Regions from separate parts of the Altererythrobacter chaiwopuensis genome, predicted to be linked through region 1. Evidence: predicted binding sites of a transcription regulator. Region 1 holds the regulator's gene; each other region holds the start of a gene.

Region 1 (2,268 bases):
TAACGCGGCTTGGCCCGGTGCCGGATGACGCCGATGCGCTGGCAAACGCGCTGGCCGAAGCTGAGGGCGCTGATCTCCTGGTGACCACCGGCGGCGCCTCGGTTGGAGATCACGATCTGATGCGCCCTGCTCTTGCGGCCTGGGGCGCCAAGATCGATTTCTGGAAAGTCGCGATGAAGCCGGGCAAGCCGATCATGGTGGCAACCCGCGAGCGCAGCAATGGCAGGCAGGTGATTTTCGGTCTGCCAGGCAATCCGGTGTCGAGCTTCGTTACATGCTTCCTGTTCGTGCTGCCGCTGATCCGCGCCGCGATGGGAGCCGCTGACCCCATGCCGCGAAGGGCGCTGCTGCCATCGGGATGCGAATTGCCAGCGGTTGGCACACGCCATGAATTCCTGCGCGCCCGCTGGGATGGCAAGCACGTTACGCTTGACGATTCGCAAGACTCGTCCGCGCTGGGCGCACTTGCCAACGCAAATTGCCTGATCGATCGTGCGCCGAACGGTGGCCGGATCGAAGCAGGAACGTCTGTTCCGGTTATCCTGCTTGAAAATGGCGGAATTGCTTGACTTACCGAATCGTGTTGCCTAATTGTTCCTCATTCGTTCACCATGTTTATGGGAACGCAGGACAGGCGGCCAAGGGAGGTTTTCGCCATGCTGACGGCAAAGCAGCACGAACTGATCCGGTTTATCCAGCAACGGCTTGAAGAGACCGGCATCTCGCCAAGTTTCGAGGAAATGAAGGAAGCGCTCGATCTCAAGAGCAAATCGGGCGTGCACCGCCTGATTTCGGCGCTTGAGGAACGCGGCTTCATCCGCCGGCTGGCCAATCGCGCGCGGGCGCTTGAAGTCATCAGGATGCCGGAGAATTCTACCCCCACAGGGCGCAGCGTCATGGCGAATGCTGTCATTGCGCGCACGGCCAGCCCCGCATCGACCGCGCCGGAAGCTGCCAATGACGTGATCGAAGTGCCGCTGCACGGCCGCATCGCGGCGGGCGCACCGATCGAAGCCCTGGAAGGCCGTTCTAGCATGCCGGTTCCCGCGGCGCTGCTCGGCCCGGGCGAGCACTACGCGCTCGAAGTTTCAGGCGATTCGATGATCGAGGCCGGGATTTTCGACGGCGATTATGCGCTGGTGCGGCGCACCGATACCGCGCGCGATGGTGAAATCGTGGTGGCTCTGATCCGCAACGAGGAAGCTACGCTCAAATATCTGCGGCGCGAAAACGGGATGATCCGTCTCGATCCTGCCAATGGCGCCTATGACCCGCAGATCTATGCTCCGCATGAGGTTGTGGTGCAGGGCAAGCTTGCAGGGCTCTTGCGTCGTTATCACTAGGGATGAGATTGCGCGCCGGGCCTTGTCCCCCTCAATCCCCGGCACCGGCGCGCCACCAGCCATGCTGCCCCTGATGCTCGGCCACGGTCTGTATCTCGCGCCGGCCAAGCATTATCGTGAGGCCGCCTGACTGCTCCAGAAAGCGCTTGTCCGCTTTGAGCCAACGCGGGCGGCATGATGCGGGAAGCCAGCGATCTGCCACAACAATGTCGGCGCGCTCGCAGGCGGCAGCAAGCGCGCGCTCTTCCACCCGCAGATTGCTGCGGGAAAGGAGCAGGCTCCAGCTACGCCCGCCGCGATTGATCAACACGGAGCAGAATTCCCGGCTGCATCGCGCGTCCGGCCAGTGTTCGATCGTCACCGGTTCGCCCTGCACTCCCGCCAGTTCGAGCAAGTTGTCGCGCGCATATTCGGATCGGCTGTGGCGCAAGCTCGCCAACCGGCTCTTGTTGCCATCCGCATCGAACATGGTGATCCCGACATGCCGCCCGTCACGCGAAACAAGCACATCGGGAACCGGCGTGATCATCAGCAACAGCGTCGCAATCGCCACCGGCACCAAGCCAGCCAGCCTCCTGCGCCCTCGCCACAGCGCCAGCCACAATCCACCCGCGACATAAAGCGCGAAAGTCGGCCCGCTCATTTGCGGCATCAGCTTGATCGCGCCGGGCTGCGCTGCCGTCCAGTGCGCAATAGCCAGCAACAAATCGAGCGATCTGCCTGCCAGCCACCATACCGGAGCCCCCAGGCCCATCAGGTCGAGCAACAGCGCAATGGCGATCAGCGGCATCGAAACAAGCGTAACCAGTGGGATGGCAACCACATTGGCGAAGGCTCCATAAACTCCAGCTCGATGAAAGTGAAACAGCACGATCGGCATCAGCGTAATCTCGATCACCAGGCCGGTCACAAGCAGCATCAACCC
Region 2 (2,268 bases), on a different contig from region 1:
AACTTGGTCAGATTTCCTGCAGAAGCAGCGAGCAATGGCGGCGGCGCCTTTGTGCTTTTCTACATTTTTTGCATTGCCCTGATTGGTTTGCCGGTTTTGCTCTCTGAAACCCTGATCGGGCGCCACGGACAATCATCGGCAACGCAGAGCGTTCGTCGACTGGCGGTGGAATCACGCGCTTCGCCTTACTGGGAGGGTATGGCCGGGTTGGGGGTGCTTGCCGCTTTTATGATCCTGGCGTTTTACTGCGTTATTGGCGGCTGGGTGCTCTATTACATCGTGCTGTTCTTCCTCGACTTGTTCCAGTCTGGCGTGACGGGAGGGGCTTTGCAGGGCATGAGTGCCGAGCAGATCCAGGCGATTTTCCCGGCGCTTCAGGCTGACGGCTTCACTATGTCGAGCTTTGATATCGCCTTCGTGGCAATCACGCTCTACTTTGTGGCGCGCGGGGTATCTGGCGGGATTGAGGTTGTGGCGATCTGGCTGATGCCGGCTTTTTTTGCGCTGTTACTGCTTATCACCATCTACGGTGCATTCGGTGGAGCTTTCACGGACACCTTGGGATATCTTTTCACGTTTGATTTTTCCAAGCTCACCGGAGAAGTGATGCTGGCCGCCGTGGGTCAGGCGTTTTTCTCGCTTTCGCTGGGCGTGGCCGGGATGATCACCTACGGGTCCTATGTAGGACGCGACGTCAACCTGGCTGGAACCTCTACCATCATCGCATTTGCCGATACGGCTGTGGCACTGGTGGCTGGGCTTTGTATTTTTCCAATCGTTATCGCCGCAGGGCTTTCTACCGAAGGCGGGTTGGGATTGATGTTCGCGACCTTGCCACACGCGTTCCAGTCCATGCCCTTCGGTTCGGTGATCGGCCTGGCATTCTTTATCATGGTTGGTTTTGCCGCTCTCACCAGTTCGGTGGCATTGATGGAGGTTCCGACTTCCTGGGCGATGGAGAAATTCAAGACCAGTCGGGCATTGACGGCAATAACTGTGGCGACGTTGGCCGGCTTGCTTGGTGTGGCATCCGCTTATTCGCTCAACACGATGTCCGGTTTTCACCCGCTTGGCTTCATCCCGCTGTTTGAGGGTGAGGGCGTGTTCTCGGCGCTGGATAGCGTCACGGCAAAGCTGTTCATGCCGATTGGCGCCTTGCTGGTGTGCATCTTTGTGGGTTGGATTGCCGATCCCAAGCTGGTCGATAGTGAAAATGGGCTTGATGGTGCGCTGCACAGGTTATGGCGTTTTCTGGTGCGGTATCTGTGTCCTGCCGCCTTGTTGGCGATCATGGTGGCCGGCCTATCCGGTTAGTCGGTTTTATGAGCGCGTGACAAAAGTGCCGTTCCCAGGCTGAGGGCGGCCTCTTGTTTGGCCAGGCGATTGCGAATCATCGCGCAATAGAACATAAAGCGAACAAATGAGTCGTTCGATTATGTTCAACCCTGCTCTCTCTATCTCTGGAAAGCTTGCCGTCAGCGGTGCGAGCGAAAGCGCTGCGGCGCTGGTCCGCACCAATCTGCCGCGCTGGCGGCCAGGGCTTGCGGCGCCTTGCCATAGCGAAATCTTTGCAAATAGTGACGAGGCGAGCGGGGCGGGGCTGGCTCTGGCGCTGGCACGCGATGCGATGAAGGTGGCAGCAAACCATGCCTCTCCGGCACAGGAGGACCGCCGCCAGGTGCTGTGGGTGCAGGACAGGGCGGCGGTGCGTTTGACCGGGAGACCCTATACTCAGGGCCTCCCGCCCGAGCTGCGCCACAGGTTGATCCATGTCGAGGCGAAGAGCTGCGAGGATGCGCTGTTCGCGCTGGAAGAGGGGCTGCGCTGCCGTGACCTGGCCTTTGTGCTGGGCGAGATTGTCGGCAATCCGCGCGCGCTCGGTTTCACCAGTTCGCGCAGGCTAAGCCTGGCAGCGGAAAAGCATGGCGTGCCGCTATGGCTGCTGCGGCTCGATGCGCAGGCAGACCTTTCTTCCGCGCGGATGCGCTGGAGGGTTGCTGCGTACCCTTCGCCGCCCCCGCGCTGGAACGCCGAGGCACCGGGTCACCCGGCCTGGCGGGCAGAGCTGTTCCGTGCGCGCTCGCACCCCACCGGAGAATGGAGCCTGAGCGATGACGGCAACACCCTCATTGCCAGTCGACCGCGCAGCAGCCCCGCAGGGGCCGCCACGCCGGATCATGTCGATCTGGTTGGCACAGTTCGCAGTCGATCGCTGGCGGCTCTCTAACGGTTTCACGCGCGGCGGAGTTGCAGACGCGGCGCCCACCG
Region 3 (2,268 bases), on a different contig from region 1:
CTCGGAAGATGAGCGAGCGCCGACTTTCCGGTTTTCCGGGCACGCCCGATGAACCGCCAGGGTTCAGCGCGCCCGCTTGAGGATCAATCGTCGGAATCCGCGTCCGGGCCCGCCATCATCACCTCGGCGACAGCATCGGTGCGGCCGCGGATAGCGGCTTCCAGCTTGTCGCAAATCTCGGGGTTTTCCTTGAGATAGGTTTTTGCATTCTCGCGGCCCTGGCCGATGCGGATGCTGTCATAGGAGAACCAGCTACCCGACTTCTCGACAATGCCGGCCTTGACGCCAAGATCGAGAATTTCGCCGATCTTCGAAATGCCTTCGCCATACATGATGTCGAATTCGACCTGCTTGAAGGGCGGTGCCACCTTGTTCTTGACCACTTTGACGCGGGTGGTGTTGCCCACAACTTCGTCGCGGTCCTTGATCTGGCCGGTGCGGCGGATATCGAGCCGGACCGAAGCATAGAACTTGAGCGCATTGCCGCCGGTGGTGGTTTCGGGATTGCCATACATCACACCGATCTTCATGCGCAGCTGGTTGATGAAGATCACCATGCACTTGCTGCGATTGATCGAACCGGTCAGCTTGCGCAGCGACTGCGACATCAAGCGGGCCTGCAAGCCGACATGCGAATCGCCCATCTCGCCTTCGATCTCCGCCCGCGGCACCAGCGCAGCAACAGAGTCTACCACCAGCACGTCAATCGCGTTCGAGCGTACCAGCGTATCGGTAATCTCGAGCGCCTGCTCGCCGGTATCGGGCTGCGACACGATCAACTCGTCAATATCGACGCCCAGCTTCTTGGCATAGACCGGGTCAAGCGCATGCTCGGCGTCAACAAAAGCAGCGGTGCCGCCGTTCTTCTGCGCTTCGGCAATTACATGCAGCGCCAGCGTGGTCTTGCCCGAACTTTCAGGGCCATAAATCTCGATCACGCGCCCCTTGGGCAGGCCGCCAATCCCCAGCGCAATGTCGAGGCCAAGCGATCCGGTTGAAATCGATTCGACATTCATCGTCTCTTTCGAGCCGAGCTTCATGGCCGATCCCTTGCCAAAGGCGCGATCGATCTGGGCCAGCGCAGCTTCAAGAGCTTTTTGACGGTCCACCGAGGATTCCTTTTCTACCAGCTTCAGATTCGTCGCCATCGCATGGCCTCCCTTGCTTGCCTAGAGGCGGTTATCGAGTTTTAACCAGCCCCTCTGTGGGAATGCAATGTATCTGATTTGTTCCAATAGAACAAGTAGGGAACGCAATTTTTTCAACCAGGCTTCAAAGCCAGGGCAAACAGCGACTTGGCTGAGGCGTTACTGGCGCGCAATCCCGCGCATCACACCGGCTACCTTGTCACTGATCTGCTGGACGCTGAACGGCTTGGGGAGGAAATGCATCTTGGGAATGTCGATATCCTTGCGCAGTTGCTCTTCGGCATAGCCCGACATGAACAGCACCGGCAGGTCAGGATGTGTCTCGCGAATGGCGCGCGCCATGGTGGGTCCGTCCATTCCCGGCATCACCACATCGCTCACCACCAGATCGAATTGCCCACCACCAGTGATCGCGGCGAGACCCTCCTCGCCGTCGGCGCAGGCAGTGACTTCATAGCCCGCACGGCTAAGCGAACGTTCCGCAACCGCGCGCACCATATCCTCGTCCTCGACCAGCAGGACACGTCCTCCACCCGACCAGTCGCTGGACTGCTCCTCGATCGGCGCCTGCGCCGCTTGCGGCACCGCCCCCTGGTGCACTGGCAAATAGACTGAAAAACGCGCGCCAATCACGCGCCCGCCGCTGCCCTTCACATTGTCTGCGAACAGGAAGCCGCCCGATTGCTTGACGATACCGTAAGCGGTCGACAAGCCCAGGCCGGTGCCCTTGCCTTGCTCCTTGGTGGTGAAAAACGGTTCGAACAATTTGGGCATCACATGCGCGGGAATACCGCCCCCGGTATCCTCCACCACCAGCACGGTATAATCCGCCGCAGGCAGGATTTCAGAGCCCATCTGCTCCACTTCGCGCATGTTGACGCGCTTTGTGTTCAGCGTGATCCGCCCGCTTCCGCCCCGATGCATCTGGATCGCATCGCGCGCGTTCACGGCCAGGTTCATGATCACCTGTTCAAGCTGCTGCGGGTCTGCCCTGACCGGACCCAAGCCGCGGTCATGCTGCACCTTGTATTCGATCTTTTCGCCCAACAGGCGAGCAATCAGCGGGCCAACTTCGCTTACGACATCGGGCAGTTGCAGCACCTCGGGGCGCAGCGTCTGC

Evidence for each region. The regulator LexA, encoded in region 1, represses DNA repair genes until DNA is damaged. The targets are predictions, from matches to a motif close to GTTCCNCNCTTGTTCT.
Region 2: ACX3VQ_RS00840 (ImuA family protein) is a predicted target of LexA. The motif match lies at 1,403-1,418, and genes of this name have one in related genera.
Region 3: recA (recombinase RecA) is a predicted target of LexA. The motif match lies at 1,237-1,252, and genes of this name have one in related genera.

What each region holds. Positions count from the first base shown of each region.
Region 1 is NZ_JBTXJF010000003.1:280,573-282,840, reverse strand. Features, by position in the region: gene ACX3VQ_RS12800 (molybdopterin molybdotransferase MoeA) at 1-569, shown strand, start outside; gene lexA (transcriptional repressor LexA) at 657-1,343, shown strand; gene ACX3VQ_RS12790 (ComEC/Rec2 family competence protein) at 1,375-2,268, opposite strand, start outside.
Region 2 is NZ_JBTXJF010000001.1:172,933-175,200, reverse strand. Features, by position in the region: gene ACX3VQ_RS00845 (sodium-dependent transporter) at 1-1,314, shown strand, start outside; gene ACX3VQ_RS00840 (ImuA family protein) at 1,421-2,227, shown strand; gene ACX3VQ_RS00835 (DUF6504 family protein) at 2,112-2,268, shown strand, end outside.
Region 3 is NZ_JBTXJF010000002.1:214,578-216,845, forward strand. Features, by position in the region: gene recA (recombinase RecA) at 84-1,148, opposite strand; gene ACX3VQ_RS10350 (response regulator) at 1,308-2,268, opposite strand, start outside.